3 regions of the Metabacillus schmidteae genome follow, and region 2 is predicted to be linked to each of the others. Evidence: predicted binding sites of a transcription regulator. Region 2 holds the regulator's gene; each other region holds the start of a gene.
What was found. The regulator Rex, encoded in region 2, represses fermentation and respiration genes when NADH is low (regulators of the CRP and FNR family bind a similar motif). The targets are predictions, from matches to a motif close to TTGTGAAATATTTCACAA.
Positions count from the first base shown of each region.

Region 1: the regulator Rex is predicted to act here: its motif matches at 3,359-3,376, upstream of HWV59_RS00105 (AtpZ/AtpI family protein).
Region 3: the regulator Rex is predicted to act here: its motif matches at 2,665-2,682, upstream of qoxA (cytochrome aa3 quinol oxidase subunit II).

Region 1 covers NZ_CAESCH010000001.1:14,061-20,480, reverse strand. Annotated here, with positions in the region: gene HWV59_RS00120 (MASE3 domain-containing protein) at 1-161, opposite strand, end outside; gene upp (uracil phosphoribosyltransferase) at 344-973, shown strand; gene HWV59_RS26940 (S8 family serine peptidase) at 1,066-3,288, shown strand; gene HWV59_RS00105 (AtpZ/AtpI family protein) at 3,508-3,729, shown strand; gene HWV59_RS00100 (ATP synthase subunit I) at 3,737-4,105, shown strand; gene atpB (F0F1 ATP synthase subunit A) at 4,127-4,861, shown strand; gene atpE (F0F1 ATP synthase subunit C) at 4,938-5,150, shown strand; gene atpF (F0F1 ATP synthase subunit B) at 5,434-5,955, shown strand; gene HWV59_RS00080 (F0F1 ATP synthase subunit delta) at 5,952-6,420, shown strand, end outside.
Region 2 covers NZ_CAESCH010000001.1:569,596-576,015, forward strand. Annotated here, with positions in the region: gene HWV59_RS02870 (ABC-F family ATP-binding cassette domain-containing protein) at 1-1,313, opposite strand, end outside; gene moaC (cyclic pyranopterin monophosphate synthase MoaC) at 1,608-2,096, shown strand; gene HWV59_RS02880 (redox-sensing transcriptional repressor Rex) at 2,150-2,794, shown strand; gene HWV59_RS02885 (twin-arginine translocase TatA/TatE family subunit) at 2,819-3,016, shown strand; gene tatC (twin-arginine translocase subunit TatC) at 3,035-3,781, shown strand; gene HWV59_RS02895 (YdiK family protein) at 3,796-3,999, opposite strand; gene HWV59_RS02900 (CPBP family intramembrane glutamic endopeptidase) at 3,996-4,730, opposite strand; gene groES (co-chaperone GroES) at 5,052-5,336, shown strand; gene groL (chaperonin GroEL) at 5,388-6,420, shown strand, end outside.
Region 3 covers NZ_CAESCH010000001.1:134,602-141,021, forward strand. Annotated here, with positions in the region: gene qoxB (cytochrome aa3 quinol oxidase subunit I) at 1-1,529, opposite strand, end outside; gene qoxA (cytochrome aa3 quinol oxidase subunit II) at 1,635-2,573, opposite strand; gene HWV59_RS00660 (SRPBCC family protein) at 2,973-3,413, opposite strand; gene HWV59_RS00665 (DNA topoisomerase III) at 3,470-5,647, opposite strand; gene HWV59_RS00670 (STAS domain-containing protein) at 5,794-6,420, opposite strand, start outside.

The DNA.
Region 1 (6,420 bases), 560 kb from region 2:
AAAACACTGTACATCTCTAGAGTCGTGTGTAGTGCTAAATGATTATCAGGGTTATAAACAGCATCAAACTGATCTTGAAAAAGCAATAGCAGTAAGGTAGGTACGAAAGTACAGATAATGGAGATGATGTATGCTTTTCTATTTTTCTGAAGTGTTGTCATAGAAGTCGCCCTTCTTCGTGAATTAATCATTTAATAGTAGGAAAATTTCGACAAGAGTCACCTGATATCCTTTTGATTAGATAATGTTTTTACGTAATTGTAGAAATAAATTGAATGAACTTGAAACTGTGTGTGTTTTTCTGTAAAATCTATTGAAGTGTCAAAGAAAAGGAGATGATTTGATGGGGAAAGTATACGTGTTTGATCATCCATTAATTCAGCATAAACTTACATATATTCGTGATGCCAAAACGGGAACAAAGGAATTTCGTGAGCTTGTTGATGAAGTTGCAAGTTTAATGGCATTTGAAATTACAAGGGATTTACCGTTAACAGAGGTGAACGTCGAAACACCTGTTACAACAGCGAAATCAAAAGTTCTTTCAGGAAAGAAACTAGGAATCATCCCGATTCTTCGTGCAGGACTTGGAATGGTAGACGGAATTTTGAAATTAATCCCGGCTGCTAAAGTTGGACATGTTGGGCTATATCGTGATCCGGAAACATTACAACCTGTTGAATACTACGTAAAGCTTCCTTCTGATATAGAGGAACGTGAATTAATCGTAGTAGATCCAATGTTAGCAACAGGCGGATCAGCTGTTGAAGCTATTAATAGCTTGAAAAAGCGCGGAGCAAAAAACATTAAATTCATGTGTTTAATTGCCGCTCCAGAAGGTGTTGAAGTGGTAAAGGAAGCACATCCTGATGTTGATATTTACATCGCGGCACTTGATGAAAAACTAAATGATCACGGCTATATCGTCCCTGGCTTAGGTGACGCTGGTGACAGATTGTACGGAACAAAATAATGTGGAAAGAGGATTGCTCCTATATGTGGGCAATCCTCTTTTTGCATGTTTATGGGTAAGAAGGAACAAACTAAAAATGGAGGTGGAACAAGATGGGAATGAAATTTAGAATGTGCATTCTCCTTTTCGTTAGTTTCTTATTATGTCAACCTGTACAAGGTATCACGTTTCCGAACCGGCCACCACTTCCGGAAGTGGATAAGGATGAAATCCAAAAAATTATGGTCATTGTAAAAGAAGAAGAGTTTGAAAGGATAAATGAATTAGTAGCTAACAATCCATATGTCGACATTTATCAAACCTATCACCATGTGTTTCACGGTTTTTCAATAGAAGGTCCTGTTAAAGAGCTAAACAAGATAAAAGAAAATCAAGCTGTGATCCATTCGAGCCCGATCGTATCCTATGCCTCGCAAATAAATGAAAGTGTTCCGTTTATAGGAGGTGAAGAGGTGCGCGGCTTGTTTGACTCTGGTGATCACCGTTTAACAGGTGAAGGGGTCAAGGTTGCTGTTATTGACACAGGCATTGATTATGAACATCCTGATCTACACCGCAATTATGCCGGGGGCTACGATGTGATTGATGGAGATGAAGATCCCATGGAGACTTCAAATGCAAGAGGACAGGGAACGATTCATGGTACACATGTGGCTGGAATTATCGCGGCAAACGGAAAGCTCAGAGGTATGGCACCGGAAGCTGAAATTTATGTCTACCGGGCATTAGGTCCAGGTGGAATGGGCACCTCAGATCAAGTAATCGCAGCCATTGATCGTGCGATAAAAGATAAAGTCGATATTATTAATTTGTCATTAGGAAATAATGTGAACGGACCGGATTGGCCAACAAGCCTGGCACTTAACCGGGCAGTTGAAGCGGGGATTGTGGCTGTCACCTCAAGTGGGAATTCAGGTCCTGAATTTTGGACAGTTGGATCTCCGGGAACATCTTCCATGGCAATAACAGTAGGAGCATCTTCACCACCTATTTATCTGCCTTATTTATCTGTAGCCGGGTTAAAAAAAGAGATTCCCATTCACTCATTGCAGGGGGCAAAACCATGGGAATTAAAATCTTTAGATGAAATCGAGTATGTTGGCTTAGGTCGTGAAGAAGACTTCAATGAATCGATAAAAGGGAAAATAGCTCTTATTGAAAGAGGGAAAATTCCTTTTACAGAAAAAGTGTTAAACGCAAAAAAGCATGGTGCAAAGGCTGCTCTCATTTTTAATAATATGAAAGGAAACTTTGCAGGTTCACTCGAAATTCCGTTAGATTTTGCAGCTGCCTCCATTTCGAAGGAAGATGGTTTGGCTATAAAAAAACGAATTAAACAAAATCCTTCAATTAGAACAATCTATAAAAAAGAGGAAGATAAGCTGGCAGATTTCAGTTCAAGAGGACCTGTCACAACGACATGGGCGATAAAACCGGATGTTGTTGCACCGGGAGTAGCAATTGATAGCACAGTGCCCGATGGTTATTTATCATTACATGGAACAAGCATGGCTGCACCACATGTCGCAGGAGCCTGCGCACTTATTAAACAAGCCCATCCGGATTGGACACCGGCACAAATAAAAGCGTCTCTCATGAACACAGCGACAACATTACTAGATAATAAAGGTGGAAAATTAGCCCCAAATCAACAAGGGGCCGGAAGAATAAATGTCAAACAAGCGATTGAAGCCGAGGTGCTCATCTATCCCGGTGCTCTTTCATTCGGTCAATTTGATACAAACCATCCTAGAACGAAAAAAACAGAAAAGGTTATTATAGATAACCAATCTAAGGTAGAAAAAACAGTTATATTTCAAACACCTAAAAATAAACCCGGCATCAGATGGGTGCTGCCTGAAAAGGTTACGATTAAGCCGGGAGAAAAGAAGCAGGTTGAAGTTGGTGTTGATATTACACCGAATCAAATGAAACAAGGGATATATGAAGGATGGCTCACAATCCATCAGAATGAGCATACACATGAAATTCCTTATGCCTATGTTATAGACGAGCCGAACTATCCTAGAATTATGGGCTTTGAATTTACTTACGGTGACAAACCTAATGTTTTCGCTTATCAAATGTATTTACCAGGTGGGGCAGATGAAGCTGGAATTGCTTTGTATGAACGGGATTCATTACGATTTGTTGGCTTCCTGGATTGGTTTCAGAAAGCGCCGCGGGGATTAATTGGCGGAGAAATAAAAGCAGAAGATATAAAGGTACCTCTGGGAGATTACAAAGCGATTATATTTGCAAAGAAAGGTGGACAAGAAAATTATTTGGAATCAGATATTTTACTTGGTGAATAATTAAGTTTATATAATAAGTCAAGAGTGAGTAAGCGTTTAAATGTGAACGAATTGTGAGGATTTGAGTGGATTGTGAACATTTTAACTTTAAACAGATTGACATCATTTATACGCTATTGTATGCTATACGAGGGTATGATGATAAGGTTTACAAAATCATAAAAATCCCATGTTTCACCCCCTAAATCCGTTCATAAATCAAGATAAAGGATTTATAAAATGCGACAAAAAAAACGCCATCCACTTCATGCGATGGGCCTCATGTCAGCTATCCTTTCCCAATTAGTTGGCTCTATTTTAATAGGTGTTTTTGCTGGGAAATGGATTGACAGTTACGTAAAAACAGAGCCTCTGTTTTTGATCTTAGGCCTTCTGCTAGGACTAGCTGCTGGAGTTTACGCCATGCTGAAATTAGTCCACCACTATTTCTCAGGAGATTAACTATTTCATGTCTGATATGCAACTGATGTTTCAAAGATATAGAAAGTACATATTTTATCTGCTTGCCTTATACGTTTTAGGGTGGGGCTTTACAGAGTATCAGTCAGTATTTCTGGGATTGCTTCTTGGGACATGCATAACACTTTACAATCTGTGGATTATGGTCAGAAAGCACAAGCAGTTTGGACGCGCATTAGATGAAGGGCGGAAAGCAGGTTCATTAGGAACGACGTCTAGAATGGCAGCCGCCGGGGTAGCTGTATTTTTCGCACTGAAGTTTCCTGATTATTTAGATTTAATTAGTGTCATTATTGGATTAATGACGATGTATGTCGTTATTATGATAGATTATGTTATTCAACATTCACGCGCTTAGCTGGGAAGAGAGGTGAATCTATTGGGTCACGGAGCTCCTGTGAGGGAATTTTTAGGTCTTACTTTTAATTTATCAAATGTACTAATGATTACGATTGCTAGTTTAATCGTTTTTATCATCGCATTTGCTGCAACACGCAAATTAGCGATGAAGCCGACAGGTATGCAGAATTTCATTGAATGGGTTGTTGATTTTGTTAAAAACATTATCGGCAGCACAATGGATTGGCAAACAGGCGGACGTTTTTTAACGCTGGGGATTACACTCTTAATGTATGTGTTTGTATCAAACATGCTGGGGTTACCTTTCGCCATCGTTGTAGGTCATGATTTATGGTGGAAATCTCCAACTGCAGATCCTGCCATTACATTAACACTTGCTATTTTAGTAGTAGCGTTAACACACTACTACGGAATTAAGATGAAGGGTGCATCTGAATATGGTAAGGACTTTTTAAGACCGATGCCATTTATGTTCCCACTTAAGATTATTGAGGAATTTGCGAACACATTAACGCTTGGTCTTCGTCTTTACGGGAACATTTTTGCAGGTGAAATTCTTCTAGGCTTGCTTGTTAGTCTAGGAACAAGCGGTTATGCTGAAAGTATTGGAAGCGGAATTCTCGGTTCTATTATCGCAGCAATTCCAATGTTGGCATGGCAAGGATTTAGTATCTTTGTTGGTGCAATCCAGGCATTTATCTTCACTATGTTAACGATGGTGTATATGGCACACAAAGTGAGCCATGACCATTAATCAATATATGTTCAGTTCACTTGAACTAAAACAAAAGGAATACTATTTTTCATACATTTAAAGGAGGAAATTTAACATGGGTTTATTAGCAGCTGCAATTGCAATTGGTTTAGCGGCACTAGGTGCTGGTATTGGTAACGGTCTTATCGTATCTCGTACAGTAGAGGGTATTGCGCGTCAACCTGAAGCGCAAGGTAAATTACAAACTACAATGTTCATCGGGGTAGCATTAGTTGAGGCGATTCCAATCATCGCGGTAGTTATCGCATTCATCGTAATGGGATCATAATTCGATAATAAACATGTTTTCATATGGCGAAGATCATTCAAAGCGAACCTTCGCCATTGCTTTATGCGCAAATATTAGTCATTAATTAGTTTTCTGTAAAACTATGTACAAAATAAGAGGGTTTCGAGGAACGAGTAGATCAAGGAAGCGACTGAGGAAGCACCGCAGCGTACGTCCGTACGTGAGGATGCTGACGAAGGAGCTGACGCAGAAATACGACGTTCATCGGAAGCCGTGAACTACTTACCCATCATGGAACTCTTGAAGGGAGTGAAACCGAGCTATGTTAACTTTTGATCTTGCAGTAGGTGCGACTACGGGCGGCCTTAATACAGGTGATATCGTATTCCAGCTTATTATGTTCTTAATTCTTCTTGCATTGCTAGGTAAGTATGCATTTGGACCAGTTATGAACATGATGAAGCAACGTGAAGACCATATTGCGAATGAAATTAACAGTTCTGAAGAAAGAAATAAAGAAGCACAAAAGCTAGTAGAAGAACAGCGTGAGTTATTAAAACAAGCACGCCTGGAAGCTCAAGCTCTTGTGGAAAATGCGAAAAAGCTTGGTGAGCAGCAGAAAGAAGATATTATCCAAGCAGCTCGTTCTGAAGCTGGTCGTTTAAAAGATTCAGCACTTAAAGAAATCGAGCAGGAAAAAGAGCAGGCTGTGGCAGCATTACGCGAGCAGGTTGCATCATTATCCGTATTAATTGCATCTAAAGTAATCGAAAAAGAGTTGAATGAACAAGAGCAAGAGAAATTGATCAATGACTACATCAATGAGGTAGGCGAAGGTCGATGAGCAAAGGAATCGTTGCGAAACGTTATGCAGTAGCTCTTTTTCAACTTGCAAAGGAACAAAATGTAATCGATCAAATCGAAAACGAATTGCTCGTTGTAAAAGAAGTATTTACAACGAATCAAGAACTTATAAATGTATTTAACCATCCAAAAGTTACAAATGAAGCGAAGAAGTCAATTGTAAAGGAAGCATTCTCCGGCCTGTCACAGCAGGTTGTGAATACATTGTATCTCTTAATTGACCGTCATCGTATCGACGTAGTATCTGAAATTGTCGATTACTTTGTACAAAGTGCAAATGAAGCCCGTGGAACAGAGGATGCGATTGTTTATTCTGTCCGCCCGCTTACAGATAGTGAATTATCTGCCATTTCCACTTCTTTCGCGAAAAAGATCGGCAAGACGTCTCTTCGCCTGAATAACGTTGTAGACTCTAAGCTAATCGGAGGCGTAAAGCTACGTATTG
Region 2 (6,420 bases):
GAAAATAGAAAGTTACCAAGAACAGTTCGAATTTCTTTTTCCGTTTTCTGTGGATATTCATCCCAAAGCTCGTCCAACACGCGCTTATTTGATGTTAAATCAGCCTGCTGTTGATCATAATAACCAATTTGTACATGTGATCCTAAAGAAAAGCTACCAGTTAATGCATCAAGCTTTTGGACAATCGACTTTAACAAGGTTGACTTTCCAATACCATTTGGACCAACAAGGGCTATACTATCACCTCTTGAAATCGAAAAAGAAATATTTGAAATGATAGGATGTAGTTTGTCATAGGAAACAGAGATATCTGATGCTTTTAACACATCATTTCCACTTTGTCTTTCAATATCAAACTGAAAGCTTGCTGATTTTTCATCTCCAAGGGGTTTACTCATGAGCTCCATTTTCTCCAGCTTTTTTCTGCGGCTTTGTGCAAGCTTTGTTGTGGAGGCTCTGGCTAAATTACGTTGAATAAAATCCTTGAGTTTAGCGACTTCTTCTTGCTGTCTTTCAAAGCTTTTTACTTCTTTTTCATAGTTTTCAGCTTTTTGTTGTAAGTAGCTGCTATAATTTCCAATATACCTAATGCTCGTTTTTCTGCTAATTTCATAAACCTGAGTGACAATTTTATCGAGGAAATATCGATCATGTGAAACAATCAATACAGCACCAGGATAGTTTTGTAGGTATTGTTCTAACCAAGTTAAGGTTTCGATATCAAGGTGGTTTGTCGGCTCATCCAAAATCAAAAGATCTGGTTTCGTTAACAACAACTTACCCAAGGCTAATCGTGTTTTTTGGCCACCACTTAAAGAAGAAATTTTCGTTTCCGGATCAAAGTTGCTGAATCCTAATCCATGAAGGACGGAACGAATATCGGCTTCATACTGATAACCGCCTTCCTCTTTAAATTTCACTTGAAGTGTATCGTATTCTTTTAAAAGTTGTTCAAACCTTTGAGCTTCACTATTAGGATCAACAGTTGCCATTCGTTGCTCAAGTGTCCGCATCTCTTCTTCCATTGATTTTAAATGCTTAAAAACTAAATTCATCTCAAGCCAAATTGATAATTGTGATTCTAATCCAGTATCCTGGGCCAAATAACCAATAGAAACATCCTTCGGTTTTATAATCTCACCGGAATCATAAGATATGGCACCAGAGATTATTTTTAAAAGAGTTGATTTCCCAGCCCCATTTCGGCCAACGAGAGCAATTTTATCTCTTGTTTGTACTTCCAGCTTAATATTCGATAAAATAGGTTCAGCACCGAAATATTTACTAAGCTGATTTATCTGTAACAATATCATTGTTTTTCACCTCTACTAATGCTTTTAGTGTAGCGTAATAAGACCCTTATAGGCAACAGTGACAGGTTCTAATTGGAAAATTCAGTGGAAAAAGTCTTTCATAAGGAGGATGAAAGACAAAAGTCAGCGAGATCCCGAGGGAAGTGTCTTTCATAAGGAAGATCAAAGACAAAAGTCAAGGAGATCCCGAGAAAAACGTCCTTCATAAGTAAAACAAATCCAAATCTATTAAATATCACAATAAAGACAGATACAAAAAAATAGTGTATAGTCTAGGTATAAGGGGAACTGTATATGTCAGAGTTTACTCATTTTAATGAACAAGGCAGAGCGAAAATGGTTGATATTTCTGCTAAAGAAGAAACAGTTAGAACAGCTCATGCTAAAACAAGCATAACTGTCACCGAAGAAGTTTATAAGAAAATCACGAATCATGAGATTGGCAAGGGTGATGTTTTATCTGTTGCTCAAATAGCGGGGATTATGGCTGCTAAACAAACATCAAATGTTATTCCGATGTGTCATCCAATTTCAATTAAAGGTGTAAATGTTGAATTTGATTGGAAAGTAAATGAACCTAATTACACATTATGTATTTCTGTTACTGTCAAAACAAAAGGAAGTACAGGTGTTGAAATGGAAGCGTTAACCGCTGCAAGCATTACAGCACTGACTGTTTATGACATGTGTAAAGCCGTTGACAAAGGTATGATCATAGGGGAAACCTATTTAGTTGAAAAAACGGGTGGTAAAAGCTGTGATTTTTTAAGAAAAGAAAGATGACAATAATATGTGAGAAATATTATTGTTTGTTTGTGTGAATGTGAGGGATCAGATTGAATATAGACCAAACGAAAATACCACAGGCAACTGCTAAGAGATTGCCTTTATATTACCGTTTTTTAAAAAATTTACACTCATCAGGGAAGCAGCGTGTTTCTTCGGCTGAGCTAAGTGATGCTGTGAAGGTAGATTCTGCTACGATTCGAAGAGATTTCTCATATTTTGGAGCATTAGGAAAAAAAGGATATGGTTATAATGTGAATTATTTGTTATCCTTTTTTAGAAAAACACTAGATCAAGATGAAACAACAAAGGTATGTTTAATTGGAGTAGGTAACTTAGGTACTGCTTTCCTACATTATAATTTTACAAAGAATAATAATACTGTGATTTCTTTGGCATTTGATGTAGCGGAAGAAAAGGTTGGGACGGAAATTGGTGGAGTTCCTGTTATTCATTTAGATGATCTTGAAGCACAGCTTCCCGAGGATGTAACAGTGGCCATTTTAACAGTACCAGCTGCGGTTGCACAATCAATTACAGATCGTCTGGTTACAAAAGGAATTAAAGGAATCTTAAATTTTACACCGGCTAGAATTAATGTCCCTGATGATATTAGAATACATCATATTGATTTAGCGGTCGAACTTCAGTCACTTGTCTACTTTTTAAAGCATTATCCGAATGATGAAAAATAATAACAAACATAGGAGATGGATTTTATGCCAACAGTAGGTATCGGAAGCCTTTTATTAATCGTTTTTGTTGCACTCCTTATTTTTGGACCAAAGAAATTACCACAGTTAGGAAAAGCTGCCGGTAACACATTACGAGAGTTTAAAAATGCTACGAAAGGCTTAGCTGATGATGACGATGATGATCAAGATGCTAAGCAAAAGAATAAGGAAGAAGTTAAGTAAGATAGGATGAAACCCGATATGAGACAAGATGAAATGTCGGTCATTGAACATATAACAGAACTAAGAAAACGACTCGTTATTATTGTCGTTTTCTTTTTCATAGCTGTTATTGGCGGTTTTTTACTTTCAGGACCGATTATTAAATATTTACAGCATACTGATGAAGCAAAATCATTAACATTAAATTCATTTAATCTTACAGATCCATTAATGGTCTATATGAAATTTGCATTCATTATTGCCTTTGTTATTACATCGCCAATCATTTTATATCAGCTCTGGTCTTTTATTAGCCCAGGCTTACATGAAAAAGAAAGAAAAGTAACGTTAAGTTATATACCACTCTCAGTTTTTCTGTTCTTGTTAGGTCTGTCGTTTTCATACTTTATTCTTTTTCCATTTGTTATTGATTTTATGGAAAGAATTTCGAATGATCTGGATGTAAATCAGGTAATTGGTATTAATGAATACTTTACCTTTTTAATTCAATTAACGCTCCCATTTGGATTACTCTTTCAATTACCGGTTGTTATTATGTTCTTAACAAGATTAGGAATCGTTACACCGATGTTTTTATCAAAGGTACGTAAATATGCCTATTTTGTGTTATTAGTGATCGCAGCTCTTATAACACCTCCAGAATTAGCTTCACATTTAATGGTGTCTATACCTTTATTCATTTTATACGAAATTAGTATTTGGGTATCAAGATTAACCTATAGAAAATCGCAAAAATTAAGATTTGAAGAAGAAAATAAAAAATGAGACTACCGCTAGTCTCATTTTTTATTGTTCATTTTTTTGATTTTTCGAGATAAACGAAACATTCTAATGGCAACACCAATATCAAAGGTTGCAATGAGCATCAATAGAATTGTCGGGAAAGTGAAAATGCCATTTTTTGCACTGTTAATCGCTAAATAGATAAATATCAACCCCATGATCAAATAAAAAATAGCCATAGAGATAGGGTTTGTTCTCATGTTAAAAAGCCTCCAATTATAACCTGCAATTGCTCCATTTGTTCCATTTGCTCCATCATTTTCTCAATGTCGTCTCTGAAAACAGTTTGAATCACTACAACCATTGTGTTCATCGAAACATGTGCAAAGATGGGAACGAGAATACGCTTCGTTTTCACATAAAGAAAAGCAAAGGTAAAGCCCATAGAACCATACAATAATACATGCTGTGGTTCACCGTGTAAGAGAGAAAAGATGAGTGAACTTATCAATGCTGCAATAAAAAAGTTTGTTCTTGTATATAGTACGCCAAATAGGATTTTACGGAATATAATTTCCTCCAGAATCGGGCCTATAATAGATGTAACAAGTATAACTAATGGAAAGAGCTCAATCATATTTACAATTCTTTGGGTATTTTCAGAACCCGGATCCACCCCGAAAATATTGACCTCAATATTAGCAGCTAACCCTTGTACAAAAATAGCCATGAAGAACCCGATAATAGCCCAAGCAACGGATGCTCCAACAGAAGCCGGTTCCCCGCGAAAGCGGTTCTCTGCATGACGTTCATTTCTTAATAGATAAAGAATAATTAAGAGTGTAAGTGTAAAGCTAAAGATGGTCCAAAAGGCAAACCTCTCTGCATTAGTCTCCCCGATATTTAATATGTTCAATAACTGAATACCTAGATAACCTGTTAACTGGAGAATCATATAGGCAATAATAATAAACCAATAATGCTTTTTCATGTAAACCTCCTAAGTAAAGCACGAACTTTAGCCGTTTAATCACATGTCAGATTTTATTGTACCATACCCTATTGTCATCCTATGTATGATACCACTTAAGAATGAGACAAAATGGTGAAGTGTTCAATTTTGGTAGCGCACTCACCAAAAGTAGATAATTAATAGACAAGTTGGAAATTCTTATAAAAATTTTAAACTTCGTACTTGAAATTAAAAGAGAACTTATATATTATATTAATTGTGTTAGCACTCAAGGATAGTGAGTGCTAATAAAAAGGAAAAATAATCATTTATTCAAAGAATTTGAGGAGGTTGTTTCACTTGTTAAAGCCATTAGGTGATCGCGTTATTATCGAGTTAGTTGAATCAGAAGAAAAAACTGCTAGTGGTATTGTCCTTCCGGATAGTGCGAAAGAAAAACCACAAGAAGGTAAAGTAGTTGCTGTTGGTACAGGTCGTGTACTAGATAGCGGAGAGAAAGTAGCTCTAGAAGTAGCGGAAGGCGATCGTATTATCTTCTCAAAATATGCTGGTACTGAAGTGAAATATGAAGGTACTGAATACTTAATTTTACGTGAAAATGACATCTTAGCTGTTATTGGATAATAAACAGCCCACATAATAGATTACTTAAAAATTTGAGGAGGTCTTGTAATCATGGCAAAAGATATTAAATTTAGCGAAGAAGCTCGTCGTTCAATGCTTCGTGGTGTTGATGCTTTAGCAGATGCGGTAAAAGTAACATTAGGACCTAAAGGACGCAACGTAGTATTAGAAAAGAAATTCGGTTCTCCTTTAATCACTAACGATGGTGTAACAATTGCGAAAGAAATCGAATTAGAAGATGCTTTCGAAAACATGGGTGCTAAACTTGTTGCTGAAGTTGCAAGCAAAACAAACGATGTTGCTGGTGACGGTACAACAACTGCAACTGTATTAGCTCAAGCTATGATCCGTGAAGGATTAAAGAATGTAACTGCCGGCGCTAACCCAATGGTTGTTCGTAAAGGAATTGAAAAAGCAGTAGCTGTTGCATTAGAAGAGCTGCAAACTATTTCTAAACCAATCGAAGGTAAAGAATCTATCGCTCAAGTTGCTGCGATTTCTGCTGCTGACGAAGAAGTTGGTCAATTGATCGCTGAAGCAATGGAGCGCGTTGGTAACGATGGTGTTATCACAATCGAAGAATCTAAAGGTTTCTCTACTGAATTAGAAGTAGTTGAAGGTATGCAATTTGACCGTGGTTATGCATCTCCATACATGGTAACTGATTCTGACAAAATGGAAGCAGTTCTTGAAAACCCGTATGTATTAATCACAGACAAAAAAATCACAAACATTCAAGAAATCTTACCAGTGTTAGAGCAAGTTGTTCAACAAGGTAAGCCACTATTATTAATCGCTGAGGATGTAGAAGGTGAAGCTCTAGCAACTCTAGTAGTGAACAAACTTCGCGGAACATTCAATGCTGTTGCTGTTAAAGCACCTGGTTTCGGTGATCGTCGTAAAGCAATGCTAGAAGATATTGCGATCTTAACTGGCGGTGAAGTGATCACAGAAGACTTAGGATTAGACCTTAAATCAGCTACAATCGATCAATTAGGACGCGCTTCTAAAATTGTTGTAACAAAAGAAAACACAACAATCGTTGAAGGTGCTGGCCAACCTGATCAAATCTCAAGCCGTGTAG
Region 3 (6,420 bases), 430 kb from region 2:
GCGATTAACGCAAAACCGATCATCATAATTCCGGCACCGATAAATGACACCATATTTAATGGACCAAATCCAGTTGCTTCTGAATATGTGAAGCTACGACGTACTTGACCGTCTAAACCAGTAATATACATTGGGATAAATGCTAGGACGAAACCGATAGAAAGTAACCACGCTGTCCATTTCCCAATTCTTTCGTTCAACATAAAGCCGAACATTTTCGGCCAGTAATATGTTAATCCAGCAAGCATAGCGTACACTACACCAGGAATAATAACATTGTGGAAGTGAGCAACTAAGAACATTGTATTATGGTATTGGTAGTCAGCTGCAGACATTGCAAGCATAACCCCTGTTACCCCACCTAATGTGAAAAGCGGGATGAATAGCATTGAATAAAGCATTGGCGTTGTCATACGAATTTTACCTTTTCGCAGTGTGAACAACCAGTTAAAGATCTTAACCCCAGTCGGTACAGCAATCGCCATTGTTGTAATAGAGAAAATACTGTTTGTAAACGCACCTTGACCCATTGTAAAGAAGTGATGCGCCCATACTAAGAAAGAAAGAAGAGAAATTAACACCATTGACCAAACCATTGACTTGTAGCCATATAGGTTACGACCTGAGAATGTTGAAATAATCTCACTATAAAGACCGAATGCCGGTAAAATCAAGATATATACTTCAGGATGTCCCCAAACCCAGAACAAGTTCGCCCAAAGCATATCCATACCACCGTTATCGATCGTAAAGAAGTGGGTTCCAAATAGACGATCCATTGTTCCCATTGCAAGTGCAACTGTTAATACAGGGAAAGCAAATACGATAATTAAGTTTGCAATAAGCGCAGACCAAGTGAACATTGGCATTTTCATTAATGTCATACCAGGTGCTCTCATTTTCATGATCGTCGTAATAAAGTTAATACCCGTAAGCAGGGTTCCGATTCCGGCGATCTGTATCGCAATCATATAATAATTCGTTCCGACAGATTTACTGAATTCCTCACTAGCCAGTGGGAAATATGAAGTCCAACCTGCATCAGGTGATCCACCGACAACGAATGAAATGTTAAATAACATAGCTCCCATAAAGAACAACCAGAAGCTTAAAGCATTCAGACGTGGAAATGCAACATCACGTGCTCCAATTTGCAGTGGAACAACTAAGTTCATGAAGAACATGATAAATGGCATTGCCATAAATAGAATCATAACAACACCATGAGTTGTAAAAATCTCATTATAATGCTGTGAATCTAGTAATGTATTATCAGGAACGGCAAGCTGTGCACGCAACATAATCGCGTCAACGCCACCGCGGAATAACATAACTAACGCAGAAATTAAATACATAATACCGATACGTTTATGGTCAACAGTCGTTAACCATTCACGCCATAAATAACCCCATTTTTTAAAGTATGTTAATCCAGCAAGGATTGCAATCGTTGTTAATCCAATCGCAACCATTGCTGCATAGATCGCAAAACTTGGATGAGGTACGGCAAAACGATCAAAGAAATCCATACGTTTGTGACTCCTTTCGGAAATGAATTATTTGTAAAGAAGAAAATGTTTAACGGACAAGTTTTTCTTCATTAGAACAAGTTAAGCTTAGTGATAAGCCAAATTTTAATGATTCATGTGTTCATGCTCTGATTGAGACATGTCTTCATGTTCTGAATGATCATCGTGAGATTCCTCAGTTTCTGCATCAGAAGCTTCTTCTTCCTCAGCTTCACCATGATGATGTTCATTCGGAGGTGAGAACTCTAAATGAGTTCCAGTATATGTTAACTGCCCAAGATGACCTGGTTCTAACAGCTCTGAAAATTCATCTTTTGTAAGAGGGTCAGCTGTTTCTTTTACTTCATCAACCCACTCATCAAATTCTTCCTGAGACATCGCTGTTACATTAAATGTATTTTCAGCAAATCCAGCACCACTAAAGTTAGAGTTACGGCCCATATACTCACCTGGTGCATCTGCAGCTAAATGAAGTGTTGTAACGTGATCATTCATCGCATACTTCTGTCCACCAAGCTGCGGAATCCAGAAGCTTGTAATCGGTCCGTGTGAATACAATTTAAATTCAAGCGGACGATCAGTTGGTATATATAAGTAGTTAACTGTTTCAATATTTTCTTCAGGATAGCTAAAATGCCATTTCCAATCAGAAGATGATGCATACACAACTAAAGGCTCTTTATCTCCGTAGCCTTCCGGCTTTGCCTCTACAATATAGTTACTTTGAACAGATACAAAAGAAAGATAAGCAACAATTAAAATTGGTACACCAACACAAATCGTTTCAACCCATACATTCCCGTGAATATGAGGCGGCTCATAATCATCAGGCTGCTTAGAAGCACGATATTTTACTAGCATGTAAATTAAAAGTCCAAATACAACAAGAACAATAAATAGCATAATACCCATTGTTAACAGAATGTCACTTGCTAGTCTTTCAGCCTGAGGCCCCTTTGGATCCAAAACCAATAACGGCTCACATCCAGATAAAACAGCAGCAATTGTTAACATAATCGCAAACAAAGACCATTTTAATTTCATAAAAGTACTCCTTTCCTTTATGCATAGACACACTAGGATCTATACTATAGTTAGTTTGACTAACCACTAGCTAAAATGTTGTGAATTGCTTTTGTGAAGAAATGAACATAGTGAAACTCACATATACGCGAGTAACACGTAATTCAATACCCACATCATAGCAGAGGACAAACCTGAAAGGTATATTTTTTAATTTTTGTCATGTAACGTTCAACGGTTGATCACGATTTTGTAATAGTTTCTTCATAAAACGTTCACTTTTTTGGAAATAATATTGCTTACATGGATAGATAAAGGATTGTTTGGGGGTTATTTCTTACTTTTTATGGATAAATGATAATCTACCATTCGACACATTTTGCTTACATTTATTACTAGTCCAATTCAAAAAGACCGCATTCAGCGGCCCACTCTCTCTTCAGCAATCTTCTTAATATACCGATTTCTCTTAATTAAAAATTCTTTCATATACTGCTCTAAAAACAGTCGGTCCGCAAGCTTTCCAATAATGCCGAACGGGGAGGTGTAGTCGAATGTGTCGACCATAAGAGTGCCGGTTTCTTTTTCAATAAATTCGTGTACGTGGTAAAAACGTTTGAAGGCTCCTTTTTCCATTTCGTCGACGAAACGGTTAGGGAAGTCGAATTCAGTGATTCGAACGGTTAGGTTTTGCTTAACCCCAAAGTGTACAGCTTCCCAGGTGACGGTTTCGTTCAGTCCGATGAGACCGCTTGTTACACCACCGATGGCACGTTCATTTGTTTGGCTTGTGGACTCGGTATGAATATCGATATCACGCGCAACATCAAAGCAAATGTTGCGCGGTGCATATATAAACATATCTGTTTTAATAATTGGCACGTTGGATCTTCCTTATCTTTAGCGTTTCACAGTTGTTATTCTTTAAGATTCAACTTTGCTAACGCATCTGCTAATGCGTTATTTGAAAAGTTATCATCTTGCTTTTTCATGTAATTTGAGACTTCACGTTTTGATACCTTACTATTTTGATTCTTTTTACGTCTTTCCTGGAAGGTAGACATTTTTTCGCGGTGGCCGCATTTACAAACAAATAGTTGACCTTCTCCTTGGCCTCGTAACTCTAACTTTTTGTGACAATTTGGACAGCGGGCATTTGTCACCTTTGAGATACCTTTTCGATAACCGCATTCACGATCCTGGCAAACATGCATTTTACCTTTCTTTCCGTTTACTTCCAGCATTAGTTTGCCACATTCAGGGCACTTGCTTCCTGTCAGATTATCGTGCTTAAATTTCTGTTCACTATTTTTTATTTCATTTACTACTTCTTTCGCATATTGCTTCATTTCGTTTAAAAAGACTTGTTTTGGTAGAGCACCTTTGGAAATTTTCGTTAGCTTTTGCTCCCATTCTGCTGTGAGAACAGGTGACTTTAATTCTTCTGGAACCAACGTTAAAAGCTGCTTACCCTTTGATGTAATGAAGAGTTCTTTGCCTTTTTTCTCTATTAAAAAACTACTATACAGCTTTTCAATAATATCAGCTCTTGTTGCAACGGTTCCAAGTCCGCCTGTTTCCCCAATCGTTTTAATCAGATCCTTGCTTTCACCTGCCATGTATTTTGTTGGATTTTCCATAGCTGAAAGTAGTGTTGCTTCATTGAATCTGGCAGGCGGCTTTGTTTCTCCAGTTGTTTTGGAGATAGCTCTTAACGAAAACGTATCACCTTCTGATAAAGCTGGAAGTGTTTGATCATCTTCACTGTCTTCGTCTACATGGTCACTGTATACTTCTTTCCAGCCTGGAGAGATGACACGCTTTCCCTTTGCCAAAAACGATTCATCACCAATTTTAGCTGTCACAACTGTTTGTTCATATTGATAAGCAGGTGAAAGAACAGCAACAAAACGTTTAACGACAAGGTCATAGATTTTCCGTTCTTTATCTGATAATGCACTTAATGGTACAGATTCTTCTGTCGGAATGATGGCGTGGTGATCTGATACCTTTTGATCATCTACGAATGATTTATTTGCTTTAATAGGCTTGCTTAAAATCTTTGCAATAGCTGGTGCATATGGTTTGATCCGGCACGCTTCAAGGCGATCCTTTAAGGTTGCTACAATGTCGCTTGTAATATAGCGTGAATCTGTTCGTGGATATGTTAACACTTTATGCTGTTCATAGAGCTTTTGCATAATGGAAAGTGTTTCTTTTGCTGAATAACCAAACCGCTTATTTGCATCTCGTTGCAGCTCGGTTAAATCGTAAAGAGCAGGCGAATATGTCTTTTTAGGCGTAACCTTCACATTGACTATCTTGGTCTCTTTTCCTTTTAGCTGACCGAGCTTTCTATCAATCGATTCGGCATCAAATGATTTCGTATCGTTTGTCTTTGCATCCTGCCAGGTGAATGATAGTCCCTTCTCGGTTACAGCTTTGATTCCATAAAATTTCTTAGGCTTAAAGCTTCGGATTTCTTCCTCGCGCTGAGCAATCATCGCTAATGTTGGTGTTTGGACACGTCCTGAAGATAGCTGTGCATTGTATTTGGTTGTGAGCGCACGTGTTGCGTTTAAGCCAACAATCCAGTCTGCTTCTGCCCTTGCTACGGCTGATGCATAAAGATTTTCATATTCTTTTCCACTTTTAAGCTTGCGGAAGCCTTCTTTAATCGCTTTATCTGTGACAGAAGATATCCAAAGTCTTTTAATTGGTTTGTTTACATGAGCTTTTTCTAAGATCCATCGTGCGACAAGCTCCCCTTCACGCCCTGCATCTGTTGCAATTACAATGTCACGCACATCCTTGCGCAATAACTGTGATTTGACCGTTTGAAATTGCTTACCTGTTTTTTTAATAACCACTAGCTTAAGCGGTGCGGGCAGCATTGGCAAATCTTCCAAGCGCCATGATTTATATTGATCTCCATAGCTTTCCGGATCAGCCAATGTCACAAGGTGCCCAAGTGCCCATGTAACAATATACTGATCTCCCTCAAGAAAACCATTTCCTTTCTTATGACAATGTAACACTCTAGCTAAATCTCTCCCAACAGAAGGTTTCTCAGCTAGAACGACTGTTTTACTCATCGAAACATCCTTTCGTAACTACATTCTGTTTCTATTATAGATGAATTCGGGACAAAGGGACAGGTTCCTTGTCCCACGGGGTGGGACGAGGAACCTGTCCCTGCGGACCATAAAGTAAAAAACGCAGAACACTCGTTCTGCGTTTTTTACTTTAATGCATACAACTGTTCCAACGCACTGGCTAATGATGCAGTTGTTTTAATTTCTCCAAAATCAAGACCAAGCTGGATAGCTGTTTGGGCAATTTCTGGTCTTATTCCAGATAAAATAGCAGTAATACCCAGTAATTGCAGTGCTCTTATTAAACTAAATATTTCCTGTGCTACCATTGTATCGATAATAACAACACCTGATAAATCAATACATAAGTAATCAACATCCAAATTAGCACATTGTTTTAATGTATTTTCTATAATTAATTTTGCTCTTGCCGTATCAATATCTCCTATTAGAGGAAGCAGAGCTACTCTGTTTTGGAGAGAGATAACCGGTGCACTTAGTTCATTAATGACTTCCTTTTGTGCCGCCAGTTGTCTCATCGTATTCTTATGAGCTTGATCAATATAAATGTAAATAGATAATTGGCAGATTTTTCTCACCTTTTCTAACCAAAGGAAAAGTCTGTCAACATCGATTTTATCTATATTTTGTTTGTAGAAATTCTTTATGTAGGTTATATAAACTTCCTGTGTTCTACCAAACTCCCTAACAACGTAATGCACTGGCGTATCCAGATGTTTCTGGTCTCGGGCTAATTCTTCCGACCATTCTGT